2 regions of the Micromonospora sp. HB375 genome follow, and region 2 is predicted to be linked to the other one. Evidence: riboswitches for the same ligand, from Rfam matches in the RefSeq annotation. Region 2 holds a riboswitch; the other holds the start of a gene.

Region 1 (7,267 bases), 2.6 Mb from region 2:
TCACAGCCACGATGAGGAGGAGGCCGAAGTCTCGCGTGGCACCCAGTCCACCGGGGGCCTGGCACTGGGCACCATCCTGGTAGGCGTCGTCCTCGGTGGAGCGACCGCGCTCGCTGCCGCCTTCGCCGCCGGGCGTCTGGGCTCCCTGTCCGCACGGGCCAGCACCGCGGTGGTCGCCGCCGTCGGTTTCGTCGCCACCGCCCTCGTGCCGTTCCTCAAGTACCCCGCCACACCACCGGCGGTCGGCTCCGGTGACACGATCAACGAGCGGACCGCGCTGTACTTCGGGTTCTGGGCACTGAGCCTGGCCGCCGCGATCGGCGCCGTGGTCCTGGCCCGGCGTCTGCTGCCCCAGCTGGGCGCATACTCGGCGGTGCTGGCCGGTGCCGGCGCCTATCTCGTGGTCGTCGTGGTCGCCGGGGCTCTGCTGCCGACGGTCAACGAGGTCGGCGGCTTCCCGGCCGACACACTCTGGTACTTCCGCATCTCGTCGATCACGACCCTGGCCGCGACTTGGGCGGTCCTGGGTGCAGTGCTGACCGGTCTGGTCGGACGCGACGCGGACCGTGCCGCCGAGCGGCTGCGCCGCCAGGAGCTGGCGGCCACGCTCTGAACCTTCCCGGCTGAACCTCGCGTCAGGGTGCGGGCAACGCCCGCACCCACGCCAGGGCGGCGTCCACGTCACGGACCAGCGGCACTCCGGCCGGCGGCCCGGCGCGGCGCACGATCACGACCGGCATCGCCCGCTCGGCGGCGACCTCCAGCTTCGCGACCGTGTGGTCACCGCCGGAGTCCTTGGTAACTAGAACGTCCGTGCCCGCCATCACCTCCCGCTCGTGCGCGAGGGTGTAGGGACCGCGGCTGCGCAGCAGCTTCCACGACACCGGCAGGACGATGTCGGGCTCGTCCACCACGCGAACCAGGCACGCGTGCCGGCGCAACGGTTCGACGAAGTGCGCCAGCGACTGCCGTCCGACGGTGAGGAACGGCCGGTCGCCCAGACCGGCCGCCACCCGGGCAGCTTCACTGTGGTCACCGGCCCAGTACCAGGCCGACGCCTCGGGGCGAGCGGCCCAGCCGGGCCGTTCCAAACGGAGCAGGGGAACCCCGGCGGCCGGGCACGCCGCCGCCGCGTTGGCGCTGATCTTCTCCGCGAACGGGTGCGTCGCGTCGACCACGGCACGCACCCGGGTCTCCGCCAGGTACGCGGCCAGTCCTGCGATCCCGCCGAAGCCACCGACGCGGACCTGCCCCACCGGCAGCCGGGGACGCGCGACCCGCCCCGCCAGTGAGGTCACGACCACGGCACCGTCGTCGACGAGCGAGGCCGCCAGCGCGCGGGCCTCGCCCGTCCCACCGAGCACGAGAATCCTCACGCGTAGGGTCCGATCACCGGCGCCGCGGGAGCGCCCCGCTCGGCTAGGTTCAGCAGCGCGTCGACCTCCAGGTGTTTCTCCGCCAGGTCGGCGAGCAGATCCAGCCGGGCCTGCCGGGCCGGCTCTGCGCCCGCCGCCAGCGCCTGCACCCACTGAGCATGGCCGATCTCCGCCCCACCCGCACACGCCATCGAATTGTTCGCCATGTTCCGTGCCTTGAACGGAGCGACCCGAACACCGCGCCGTGCGAACGCCCGGCACAACGCGGTCGTCACCCGGCTCTTGCCCGCGTCCGACGTCGTGCCCGCCACCATGAGCCGCCCGGTTCGGCGAGCCTGTCCTTCCACCGCCCCAGTATCGCCTGCTGTCCATCCGCCGGACCGCCGGGCTCGGCGTGGGCGAGGTCCAGCCCGGGCTGGTGTCCGACGCTGCCCACCACTTCGGCCATCAGCAACGTGACCTCATGGACGAGTTCGTCCATGCTCTGCCCTGTCTGTGACTGGACCAGGGCCAAGGGCGAGTTCGGCGAGCAGCATGAAACCCGGGTGCGCACGGTCTCGTCGCCGATGGCGCCCAGCAGTTCCTCGGCGCCGGCGAAGGCACCGCGGTGTCTGGCCGCAATGACTCCCGCCGCCTGCTGCGCCGCGAGGAACGCCGGCCCAGCGCCGGCCTCGGTCATCGTGCCAGGATGATCGGGTTGCCGGCGCGGGGCGCGTCGAACCGCCGGGTCACGTCCGACCAGTGAACCGGTGGCCGCGTCGAGCGCCGCGTGCAGCAAACGGTTTCGCGCCGTCGAGGAAACACCTGTGCACGAATACGCCCAGACGCGCGGCCATCTGCTCGGCGAGCTGGTGGATCGTGTCGTGGCCAGCGTGGTGGGTGACCGACCGGGCACCGGCAGCACGTGCCGGGTCATGACGGCGGCCGGAACTCAATGACGGTCCGCCCGTCGTGAACCCGCACGTCTGCGTCGACGCCGTACACGTCGGCGAGCAGCGCCGGGGTGAGCACCCGTGCGGGTGGTCCCGCGGCGACGACCCGGCCGTGGTGCAGCACGACGACGGTGTCGCAGAACATGACGGCCAGGTTGAGGTCGTGCAGCGCGGCGAGGGCGGTGACCTGCGATCGGCGGACCAGGTGCAGCAGCTGAAGCTGGTGGCCGATGTCGAGGTGGTTGGTGGGTTCGTCGAGCAGCAGCAGTTCCGGCTCCTGGGCCAGCGCGCGGGCGAGCTGGACGCGCTGGCGTTCCCCACCGGACAGGGTCTGCCACTTACGGTCGGCGAACCCGGCCAGGTCGACCCGGCCCAGTGCCTCGACCGCGGCGGCATGGTCGCTGCCGGTGTCGGACCAGCGGGTCCGGCGGTGCGGGATGCGGCCGAGCAGGACCACGTCGCGGACGGTCAGGTCGAGGTCGGTCTCGGCGTGCTGGGCCAGCAACGCGATGCGCCGGGCCAGGGCAAGGCGCCGCAGCCGAGTCACGTCGTCGCCTGCGAGTGTGATGTTGCCGGTATCCGGGCGCACCAGGGCGGCGACGGCCCGCAGCAGGGTGGTCTTGCCGGAGCCGTTCGGGCCGAGCAGCCCGACCAGGCTGCCCGCCGGGACGGTGCCGGTGACGTGGTCGAGGATGCGGGCGGCGGGCACCGCCCACGAGACGTCGGAGATCTGAAGCATCAGCCGCGTACCTCCCGGCGGCGCAGGATCAGGAAGAACGCCGGCACCCCGACCAGTGCCGTCAGCACCCCGACCGGCAGCTCACGCGGTTCGAAGACGGTGCGGGCGGCGGTGTCGACCCAGGTCAGGAAGATGGCGCCGGCGAGCACGGCGACCGGTAGCAGCCGCCGGTGGTCCGGTCCGGTGATCAGGCGGGCGGCGTGCGGGAGGATCAGCCCGGCGAACCCGATCGCGCCGCTGACCGCGACCAGCACGGCGGTCAGCAGGGCGGTGCCGACCAGCAGCAGCCACCGCAGCCGGTTCACCTCGACGCCGAGGCTCGCGGCGGCCTCCTCACCGAAGGCGAAGGCGTTGAGGGTACGGGCGTGCCAGCCGACCACCGCCAGCACCACGACCAGCACCGGTACCGCCCAGCCCAGGGCCGTCCAGTCGGCGCGGGCCATTGACCCGGACAGCCAGAACGTGATGCTCTGCGTGGCGTGCGGGTCGGCCACCCAGATGATCACGAAAGAGGTCAGTGCCGCGCACAGTTGTCCCACCGCGACCCCGGTCAGCACCACGCGCGTCGGCGACAATGCCCCGAACCTCCCGGCCAGGCCCACGACCAGCAGGAACGCGACAAGGGCGCCGAGGAAGGCGCCGCCGGTCAGCGCGGCTACGCCACTACCGATGCCGGCCACGACCACCAGGACCGCGCCCAGCGACGCCCCTGAGGAGACCCCGAGCAGGTACGGGTCCGCCAGGGGATTGCGGGTGACGGTCTGCATGACCGCACCGGCCGCGGCCAGGCCCGCCCCCACCGTGGCGGCGCCGAGAACCCGGGGCAAACGTAGGTCCCAGACGATGTGGTCGCGCAGCAGCGGCACGTCCGAGTTCGCGAGTCCCAGGTGGCCGGCGACGACCGTCCACACCGTCCCGACAGTCAGGTCGGCCGGGCCGATGGTGACCGCGACGGCCACCGACAGCACCAGACCGGCGACCAGAGCCAGCACGAGCGCGGCCAGGCCGACCGCCCGCACCGGGCGGTGGGTGCGCACCGGGGCGGGCCGGGTGGTGACGGCGGTCAGCTCGGGACCCCGGACGGCAGCGCGGCGATGCCCTGGGCGAGGGCTTCGACGCCGAGGACGTTGCGGACACCGGCCGTGGTTGACGAGAACGGGATCACCACGTACCACTGCTGTTTGACCGCGGGCAGGTCCTTGAGGGTGCGGTGCCCGGCGAGGAAGGTCTTCTTCTGCGCGGCGGGATCCCAGCTCGCGTCGACGAGCACGATGACCTCGGGGTTGCGGTCGGTGACGGTCTCCCAGCTTGTGTCGCCCCAGCTGCCGGTGAGGTCGGCGAAGGCGTTGGTGACCCCGGCCGCCGACATGATCATGTTGGGGGCGCCGCAGCAGGCGCCGACGCTCGGGGCGTCGCTGCCGCCGTCCCACCACATGACCTTCACGTTGCGGGCGGTGCCTGCGGCCGTGGCGATGCGGCCCTCGTGGTCGGCGATCAGCTTCTCGCCGCGGTCGCTCACCCCGAAGATCGCCGCGAGCTCGCGGATCTCGGTGAACACGTCGCCGATGGCGAGCTTCGCCTGCCGGGTCTGCGCCGGGCACCCGGCAGGGGAGATGTAGGTGCCGACGCCGAGTTTCTGCCAGTCGGCGCGGTCACCGACCCCCTCGTCACCGAACGCGCTGTTGTACGACGCGTACACGAAATCGGGTTCAGCCTCGAGCAGCTTCTCCTTGGTCGGGTACTCCTTGGCCAGCACCGGGATCTTCGCGTAGGCGTCCGCGTAGGCGGGCAGGATCGCGTCGTCGAGGTAGGCCGTGCCGATCATCCGATCTTGCAGGCCCAGGGCCAGCATGATCTCCGTGGCGGCCTGGTTCATGGTGACGACCCGCATCGGTGGCGCCGCGATGGTCACCGGGGTGCCGCAGTTGGTCACCGCGACCGGTCCAGCGGACACCGCCGGTGGTGCGGCAGCAGGCTTGGCATCGGCGCCGCAGCCGGTGAGCAGCACAGTGGACAGCAACAACGGCGCGGCAACGCGCCAGGGCATGGGGAACCGCACAGCGGGACCGCCTTCCAACACCTCGTGGACGGGGACGAACGTGCCGTGGCCGGTCTCCTGGCTGACGGGACAAGCAACCGCCGGCCGGCCTTCCCAGGCATCTCTGCCCAGTGACCTCGCGAAACGACGAGGGCCGACGGTCTCCCGATCACAGTGGCGAGGGCCGCGCCGGCATCACACCGGCTTCCCGAACACCACGGCGTCCCCACCATAACGGCCCGCGCTCGCCGCGGATCCGGTCCGGGCACCCGCTGTGGGAAATCCGACGCGCCGGACCGGCCTCGGCGTGGCTGTCGGCCCGCAACCCATCCGGCTCCTTTCTCGTGCGCGGTGGCTGGGCGAGGGCACGTGATCGACAGTGAGCGCCGTGGCTGAGGCTGAGCAGCAATACGTGAGCGCAGGTGCGAGGCCACGTCCGCCGGCGACCGGCTCCTCGGTCGTGGGCATGAGGCCGGCGATGCAGACGTCGAAGAGCTCGACGAGCGAGCACGGTACTTCGCGATCTGGATCGCCATCCGACCTGCGTTGCCGACGGCGCCGAGGACAAGGACGCGCTGGCCCGCGGTGAAGTTGATGCGGCGCGTCAGCGCGATCCAGGATGACATCGCCCGGGTTCATGGCGGTGGCGATCCGCACCGGGTCCACGCCGTCGGGTAGAACCACGCTGCGCGAGGGTCGATCAGGGTGCGTTCGGCGAAGGTTCCAAGGGGCGTATCGTGCAGGACCACGCAGCGGACGTTGCCCTTCTCGTCGCGTACCACGCCGTCCACGCCGGGGACGAGCGGGAAGATGTTGTTGCTGGTCCCCGGCGATCGGCATCTGGGCGGCGACCAGTGCGCTGGGCTTCGCCGCCGGGCCACCAATCGGCGGACTCGTCCTGGCTCACCTGCCCTGGGGTGCAATCTTCCTGGTGAACGTCCCGATCGTGGTGATCTGCCTGCTCGCCGGCCGGCTACTGGTCCCGGAATCGCGGGACCCGGCCGGTGGACGCCTCGACCTGGGCGGGGCGACGCTGTCCACCGCCGGCCTGACCGCGATCGTCTCCCCGGGTTCCGCCCACGTCCCCGCCGGTCAGGTGGCCAGGCGCAGGTGACGCCGCTGCCGCAGCCGCACCGCGACAGCCCGCCACGACCAGCAACGTGAGCGCGGCAGCGAAGGCCAGCCCGTCGGTCAGGCCTGCCTCCAGCTCGCGCAACGTGGTGGAGCGGTAGGTGGACGGCGAGCGACGCCGGTCCCGATCCGGGCCGGCGTCGCTCGCCGTCGGGCTCAGAGTGTGGTTTCGCTGGTGAGGCCGAAGTAGTCGTGCCATTTGGTGCTGGGGGCGAAGGTGGTGCCGGTGGAGAGTGCGACGTAGATGTCGTTTGTGGTGCTTTTGGTGAAGACGATGAGGTCGTCTTTGCCGTCGCCGTTGGTGTCGGCGAGGTAGGGGAACTCGCCGGTTAGGCAGAAGAAGTCGTGCCACTTGATCGTGGTTCCGGCGAAGGTGGTGCCGGTGGAGGTGGCGGCGTAGACGTCGGCGTCGGTGTTGCAGGTGAAGGTGACGATGTCATCCTTGCCGTCGCCGTTGATGTCGCCCACCCGGGGCTGCTCGGCGCCGACGGCGAACAGGTCGTGCCATTTCTGCGGTGCCCCGAAGCCGTTGCCGGTGGACAGGGCGACGATGACGTCGGCGGCGGTGGCGGGGCCTTGGGTGAAGGTGATGAGGTCGTCGCGGCCGTCGCCGTTGACGTCGCCGAGGGCGGGGAACTCCCCGGCGATGGAGAAGTAGTCGTGCCATTTCACGGCGGTGCCGGTGAAGGAGGTGCCGGTGGACAGGGCGACGTAGACGTCGGCGTCGGTGTCGTGGGTGAAGGTGATGATGTCGTCGCGGCCGTCGCCGTTGACGTCGCCGACGGCGGGGACTTCGGTGCCGGGGGCGAACCAGTCGTGCCATTTCGCGGATGCGGCGAAGGATGTGCCGGTGGACAGGGCGACGTGGACGTCGGCGGTGGTGCCGTGGGTGAACACGATGGCGTCGTCGCGTCCGTCGCCGTTGACGTCGCCGGTCAGGGGGGTCTCTCCGGGCAGGGCGAACCAGTCGTGCCACTTCACCGACGTGCCCGCGAACGACGAACCCGTCGACGTGGCCACATACGCGTCGGCCAGCGCACCGTGGGTGAAC
Region 2 (7,267 bases):
AGCAGGGTGAACAGGTCCTGCTCCCAGCGAGGCACCCGGTGGCTGCGTACGGCCGCGCTGAGCGCCGCCAGAAGGCACGCCGAGACGGTCAGGCTGACCAGCAACGCCGGCGACGGGCGATGCGTACGCGCTCCCACCGGTCCTCGGCCGCCCCTCGTCCGGCACCGTCCCTGCCGTCGACCCGAACCCTACGTTTCGTCCGCCCGCGGGAGGCGCTTCTCTCTCACCGGCCACTCTCCGGGGCGACAATCATCGGGTGGCCAGAATCCTGGCGGTGCTCGTGGGGCTGCCGCCGCTGCTCGTCCTGACCCTGGTGATCGTCCTGCCGGCCCTGGAGTCCTCGACGCTGCTCGGGCTGGTCGTACCGGGTGAGACAGCGATCCTGATCGGCGGGCTGGTGGCCCACGGTGGCGCGCTGCCGCTGTGGGCGGTGGTGGCCGCCGGGGCGGCCGGGGCCTGCCTCGGTGACCAGGCCGGGTACGCCCTCGGCCGCCGGTACGGCGCGGGTGTGCTCGCCCGCGCCCCGCGAGTGCTGCGCCGGCGCCTCGACATCGCGCGGGCCCGCCGCCTGGTCGCCCGCCGCGGGGCGTGGGCGGTGCTCATCGGACGCTGGGTGGCGGTGCTGCGCGCCGTGGTTCCCATGATCGCCGGCGCAGGTGGGATGCGGTGGCCGGTGTTCCTGCGGGCGAACCTGGCCGGCGGCCTGGTGTGGGCGACGGCCGTGGCGCTGCTGGGCTACCTGGGCGCCGCCTCCTACCGCTATCTGGAACGGGAACTGGGCATCGGGGAGTGGGCGCTGCTGGCCCTGATCGGCGTCGGCGTGGCGCTGCGGGCGTGGCAGAGGGCACGGCGCGAACCGGCCGACGGTGAGCGGGCAGGCCAATCACCCGCGCGCGGTGGGGCGGATCGGTAGCGTCACTCGTGGGGGTGGCCGGCGACCGCGGAGTGCGCAGTGGGGCGAGCAGACGACGGGCGCGCGGCGTTCTGGGCCGGGCCGCTGCCGCAGGCCGTGGCCGCCGTCGGAGCCTCCACGGCCGGGCTCACCGGTGAACGCGCCGCCGCCCTGCTGCGCGAGCACGGGCCCAACCGGGTCGACGCGGGCGCCAGGCGGGGCTGGCGGCTCCTGCTGTCGCAGTTCACCAGCCCGATCATCCTGATCCTGGTTGCCGCGACCCTGCTGTCGATGGCCGTCGGGGATCTGATCGACGGCACCATCATCCTGGCCATCGTCGCGGCCAGCGGTGGCCTCGGCTTCTGGCAGGAACACGCCGCCGGGCGGGCCGTCGACGCGTTGCAGGCCCGGGTCCGGGTGGACACCGAGGTGATCCGCGACGGGCGTGAGGTGTCCGTACCGGTCGAGGAGGTCGTCGTCGGCGACCTCGTGGTGCTGCGCGCCGGGGACGTCGTCCCGGCGGACTGCCGGATCGTTCAGGCGGAACGTCTGCAGGTCGACCAGGCGGTGCTTACCGGTGAGTCGTTCCCCGTACCCAAGTCGGACGACCCGTCGCCGCCGGACGCGGAGCTGACCGCGCGCGGCAACGCGCTGTGGATGGGTACGCACGTGGCCAGCGGCACCGCGCGCGCGGTGGTGATGCGCACCGGCCGCGACAGCACCTTCGGAGCGGTGTCCCGCCGGGTCGCCTCCCGCCCCGCCAGCACCGGCTTCCAGCGCGGGCTGACCCGCTTCGGGCTGCTGCTCGTGCGGATCATGGTGGTGCTGCTGGTCGGCATCTTCGTCGCCAACCTGCTGCTGCACCGCCCGGTCATCGACTCCCTGCTGTTCTCGCTCGCCCTCGCCGTCGGGCTGACCCCGCAGATGCTGCCGGCGATCGTCGCGGTCAGCCTCTCCGCCGGCGCCCGTGCGATGGCCGCGCACCGGGTCATCGTCAAGCGCCTCGAGGTCATCGAGGACTTCGGCGCCATGACCGTGCTGCTGACCGACAAGACCGGCACCCTCACCGCCGGCACGGTCACCCTCACCGGCTGCCTCTCGGTCGACGGTGAGCCGGACGCCGAGGTGGCCCGGCTCGCGAGGCTCAACGCCGGCCTCCAGCGTGGATTTCCCAACCCTGTCGACACGGCGATCATGAGGGGGCAACCACCCGCCGACCAGGGCACCCGCATCGCCGAGGCGCCCTACGACTTCACCCGCCAGCGCCTGTCCCTGCTGGTGCGCGACGGAGACGAGCCGATCCTGGTCACCAAGGGTGCGCTACGCGCGGTGCTCGACGTCTGCGCCACCGCACGCACCGCCGCGGGCACGGTACCGCTGGACGAGGTACGCGAGCGGGTCCTGCGACGGTTCGCCGCGCTCAGCGACCAGGGCGACCGGGTACTGGGCCTCGCCGTGCGAGCCATGCCCGGCGCCACCGCCGTCGCCGTCGCCGACGAACGGGAGATGACGCTGGTCGGGCTGCTCGCCTTCCAGGACCCACCCCGCGCAGACGCCGCCGCCGCCATCCGCCGGCTCGCTGACATGGGCGTCACGGTCCGACTGGTCACCGGCGACAACCGGCACGCCGCCCGGCACGTCGCCGCCAGCGTCGACCTCGCCGGCGAACCGCTCGTCGGCGCCGACCTCGCCGCCTGCCCCGACGACCAGTTGCCGGAGCGGATCGCCGACGTCACCGTGTTCGCCGAGGTGGACCCGCTGCAGAAGGAACGCATCCTGACCGCGCTGCGCCAACGCGGCGACGTCGTCGGGTTTCTCGGCGACGGCATCAACGACGCTCCCGCGCTGCACGCCGCCGACGTCGGCATCTCCGTCGACACCGCTGTCGACGTCGCCAAACAGGCCGCGGCGATCGTGCTGCTCGACAAGAACCTCGACGTGATCGCCGACGGCATCCGCCTCGGCCGCCGCACGTTCACCAACACCTTGAAGTACATCCGGGTCAACACCAGCGCGTCCTTCGGCAACGTCGTCAGCATGAGCATCGCCGCGCTCCTGCTGCCCTTCCTGCCGCTGCTGCCCCGTCAGGTCCTGCTGCTCAACTTCCTCTCCGACATCCCCTACACCACCCTGTCCACCGACTACGCCGATGCCGAGCAGATCCAGCATCCGCGTACCGTCGACGTCCGGACCATCCGCAGGTTCATGCTGGTGTACGGCTCGATCAGCATCGCCGTGGACCTCCTCGTACTCGGCGCCCTGCGCTGGTGGTGGCACGTGTCGACCGACGTCTTCCGCGCCGCCTGGTTCGTCCAGTTCACCGCCACCGAGATCATCGCGCTGCTGGTGCTGCGCTCCAATCGGAGTTTCCTGCGCAGCCGCCCCTCCGCCGCGCTCGCCGGCACCGGACTGTTGCTCATCACGGTCACCGTCGCGCTGCCCTTCAGCCCACTGTCCGCGCCACTCGGACTCGCCGCGCTCCCGCCGGTGGTGCTGGCGGCCCTCGCCGCGGTCACCCTGGTCAACGTCGCCGCCAACGAGACCGCCAAGTACGTCGTCCCGCCGGACCCGACCGCCGCACGGCGGGTGCCCCGCCCGTGACGGTCTGGCGTCCATCGGTGATCGCCTATTGACAAACAAAATTAACAATTGGACCCTGCTGAGAGAGCGCTCTCCCGTCCCTGTCTCCAGCGAGGTGTCGCCATGCGTCTTCGAAGAAAGCTGCTCGCCGCCGCGTCCGCACTGCTCGCCGGGCTCGCGGGCACCGTCGTCGCCACGCCCGCCCACGCGGTCGGACCCGCGTTGCTACCCGTCACCGTCACCAACACCACCGGTCGCACCGACCCGGTCTACCTCTACGTCATCGGCGTCCAGCTCTCCTCCGGCCGGCTCGGCTACGTCACCGCCGGTGGCGCCTTCGTGCCGTGGAGCGGCGGGCAGATCCCGCCGTCGCCCGCGCCGGACGTCTCCATACCGGGCCCCGGCAACGGCGGCAGCACCACGATCCAGTTGCCCCGGGGCTTCTCCGGCCGGGCCTACTTCGCCCTCGGGCAGAAGCTGAAGTTCTTCCTCACCCCGGACGGACTGGTGCAGCCCGCGCCCTGGGCGGCCGGTGACGCGAACCGCGACATCCTCTTCGACTGGAGCGAGTTCACCTACAACGACTCCGGGCTGTGGCTCAACAGCTCCCAGGTCGACATGTTCGCGATCCCGCACGCGGTCACGGTGACCGGCGCCAACGGCGTCACCAAGCGCACCGGCGACGTGGTGGCCAACGGACGCAACGCGGTCATCGACGGCATCCGGGCGCAGCCGGGCTGGGCCAACACCGTCCACACCCGCTCCGACGGGACCGTGCTGCGCGTCCTGGCCCCGGGGAAGGCGGCCGGGGCCGGCCTGCTGAGCACCACCTACCTGGACTCCTACATCGCCTCCGCGTGGAACGCGTACACCACGAAGACGCTGACCGTGGCGCCCTTCGCCGACCAGCCGGCCATCCGGTACTACGGCCGCACCTCGGGCAACACCATGACCTTCACAAACGGCAGCGGCCAGGTGGTCGCCTCCTTCAACCGGCCCTCCTCGGCCAGCGTCTGGGGATGCGACGGCGACCTGCCCGCGCCGAACGACCAGGTGGTCGGCCCGATCTCGCGTACGCTCTGCGCGGCCCTCAACCGAGGCACGCTCGGCACCATCGACACCCAGCCCAGCACGAACGCCGCCGACTTCTACCGCAGCAACCCCACCAACCAGTACGCCCGCCTGATCCACGCCAACATGACCGACGGCCGGGCGTACGCGTTCGCCTTCGACGACGTCGGCGGATTCGAGTCACTGGTGCACGACGGCGACCCCCGTTCGGCCGGACTGATCCTCAGCCCGTTCACCGGCGGTGGGGGCGGCAACCCGGCCACCGGGGTGCCCGTGGTCAGCAACTGGAACAACAAGTGCATCGACGTGCCGAGCTCCAACTTCGTCGACCGCGCGCCGCTGCAGATGTGGAACTGCAACAACACCAACGCGCAGAAGTGGACGTTCAGCGGCACGGCGCTGAAGAGCCAGAACAACAAGTGCATGGACGTCGACGCCGGGTCCACCGCCAACGGGGCGGTGGTGCAGCTCTACACCTGCAACGGCACCGGCGCCCAGCAGTTCACCCTGAACTCGGCCGGGGACCTGGTCAACCTTCAGGCCGACAAGTGCGTCGACATCAAGGACCGGAACGGCAACGACGGCGCGAGGCTCCAGCTCTGGGACTGCACGGGCACGGCCGGCCAGAAGTGGCGTAAGGGCTGACCGGCCCTGCGACGGGGGGCGGGGGCCGACCGCGAGTCGCTCCCGCCACCCGCCGCGACGGCTCGCCGTCCCGCAGGACGGACGCGCCGACCACGTCGGCTCACCGCCCCATACGATGGACAACGGTGCTGGTTCGCCGTGCCCGTGAAGGGTGTGGCGTCGTAAGAGGGAACCCGGTGTGAGTCCGGGACTGCCCCGCAGCGGTGAGTGGGAACGACAGCCGTCATCGAAGCACTGGACCGTGAGGTCTGGGAAGCGACGGCCAGTAGGTGACCGGGTGGATCCGGTCGCGCCCGCGAGTCCGAAGACCTGCCCGCACCGCGCGCACCGTCCGGTGTGCGCCGCCGACGGTCGCTCGGGACGGCCGGTGCGGAAGCCGGTACGCCGTCTGTACCTCTTCCCTCCCCGCCTCGATCGGCCTCGTGTGCTTCGAGGGAAGGGATCTCCATGAGTACCGCATTCGGTCAGAGCACCGTGCTGGGCTATCCGCGTATCGGGGGCAACCGGCAACTCAAGAGGGCCGTCGAGGCCTACTGGGCGGGCCGGATCGACGCCGAGGAGTTGGCGGCGACCTCTGCCGCGCTACGGGCGAAGGTGTGGCGGACGCTGCGCGACGCGCGCCTGGACGCGATCCCGTCCAACACGTTCTCCTACTACGACCACGTGCTGGACACGGCCGTCGCCGTCGGCGCGATCCCGCGCCGGTTCGCCCGTCTCGGCCTCGGCGACCTCGGCACCTATTTCGCCATGGCCCGGGGCGTCGATGCCGAGCCGGCGCTCGAACTGACGAAGTGGTTCGACACCAACTACCACTATCTGGTTCCCGAGATCGGCTCCGACACCACCTTCGCGGCGAATCCCGACAAGGCGCTGCGCGAGTACCGCGAGGCCCGCGAGCTGGGAATCGACAGCCGGCCGGTGCTGGTCGGGCCGGCGACATTCCTGCTGCTGGCCAAGCCCACCGAGGCCCGCAGCGAACCGTTCGACCGGCTGACCGACCTGGTCGACGTGTACGCCGGCATCCTGCGATCCCTCGCCGCGGCGGGCGTGCGATGGGTGCAGCTGGACGAACCCGCCTACGTCGCCGACCGGAGCGCCGCCGAGATCGACGCGCTGCGGGAGGCGTACACCCGGCTCGGCGCGGTGGAACAGCGGCCGGCGATCTTCGTCGCCACCTATTTCGGCGAGCTCGGTGACGCGCTGCCCGCCCTGCTCGACACGCCGGTCGAAGCGGTCGGCGTGGATCTGGTGGCCGGGCCCGGCAACCTGCGGCGGCTGGCCGGTGCGGGACCGCTGCGCGGCAAGACGATCGTGGCCGGCCTCGTCGACGGCCGCAACGTCTGGCGTACCGACCTGCGGGCCGCCGTGGCGGCCGGTGCCGCCGTCACCGCCCTCGCCGACCACGTCGCCGTGTCCACCTCGTGCTCGCTGCTGCACGTGCCGGAGGACCTGTCCGCCGAGACCGCTCTCGACCCGGCGCTGCGTCAGCGGCTCGCCTTCGCCCGGCAGAAGGTCGATGAGGTCGTCCGGCTCGGCCGCGCGCTGCGCAACGGCACCACGTCCCTGCCCGAGCCGCTGCCGCCCACCCCTGCCGCCTGGCGCGACGACACCGTACGCGGTCGGCTCGCCGCGCTGCGCGCCACGGATCGGCAGCGCGGCGCGTACCCGGAGCGTGCGGCGGCACAGCAGGCCCGGCTGAACCTGCCGCCCCTCCCGACCACGACCATCGGATCGTTCCCGCAGACCGACGAGCTGCGCCGCGCGCGTGCCGAGCACCGGGCCGGGCGTCTCGACGCCGCCGCCTACACGCAGCGGATGCGCGCCGAGGTCGAGCACGTCGTCCGGCTCCAGGAGCGGCTGGGCCTGGACGTGCTCGTGCACGGCGAGCCGGAACGAAACGACATGGTCCAGTACTTCGGCGAGCAGCTGGACGGGTTCGCCGCCACCGAACACGGCTGGGTCCAGTCCTACGGCTCCCGATGCGTGCGTCCGCCCGTCATCTACGGCGACGTGGCACGCAGGGCGCCGATGACCGTCAACTGGTCCACCTACGCGCAGTCGCTGACCGACCGGCCGGTC

What was found. Region 2 has a riboswitch for cobalamin ahead of metE (5-methyltetrahydropteroyltriglutamate--homocysteine S-methyltransferase). Riboswitches for the same ligand answer to the same signal wherever they lie in the genome.
Region 1: linked by a shared signal. The riboswitch ahead of J3R08_RS08880 (ABC transporter substrate-binding protein) and the one ahead of metE (5-methyltetrahydropteroyltriglutamate--homocysteine S-methyltransferase) in region 2 are both predicted to bind cobalamin.

The regions. Positions count from the first base shown of each region.
Region 1 is NZ_JAGGJO010000001.1:1,880,146-1,887,412, reverse strand. It holds gene J3R08_RS08910 (CbtA family protein) at 1-613, shown strand, start outside; gene J3R08_RS08905 (cobalt-precorrin-6A reductase) at 636-1,364, opposite strand; partial or broken gene J3R08_RS31915 (cobyric acid synthase CobQ) at 1,496-1,690, opposite strand; gene J3R08_RS31910 (hypothetical protein) at 1,648-2,055, opposite strand; gene J3R08_RS08890 (ABC transporter ATP-binding protein) at 2,289-3,047, opposite strand; gene J3R08_RS08885 (iron ABC transporter permease) at 3,047-4,066, opposite strand; gene J3R08_RS08880 (ABC transporter substrate-binding protein) at 4,111-5,094, opposite strand; cobalamin riboswitch at 5,136-5,320, opposite strand; partial or broken gene J3R08_RS08875 (MFS transporter) at 5,909-6,148, shown strand; gene J3R08_RS08870 (N-acetylmuramoyl-L-alanine amidase) at 6,373-7,267, opposite strand, start outside.
Region 2 is NZ_JAGGJO010000001.1:4,496,659-4,503,925, reverse strand. It holds gene J3R08_RS20380 (lysylphosphatidylglycerol synthase domain-containing protein) at 1-137, opposite strand, end outside; gene J3R08_RS20375 (DedA family protein) at 257-913, shown strand; gene mgtA (magnesium-translocating P-type ATPase) at 953-3,493, shown strand; gene J3R08_RS20365 (beta-1,3-glucanase family protein) at 3,596-5,188, shown strand; cobalamin riboswitch at 5,301-5,520, shown strand; gene metE (5-methyltetrahydropteroyltriglutamate--homocysteine S-methyltransferase) at 5,636-7,267, shown strand, end outside.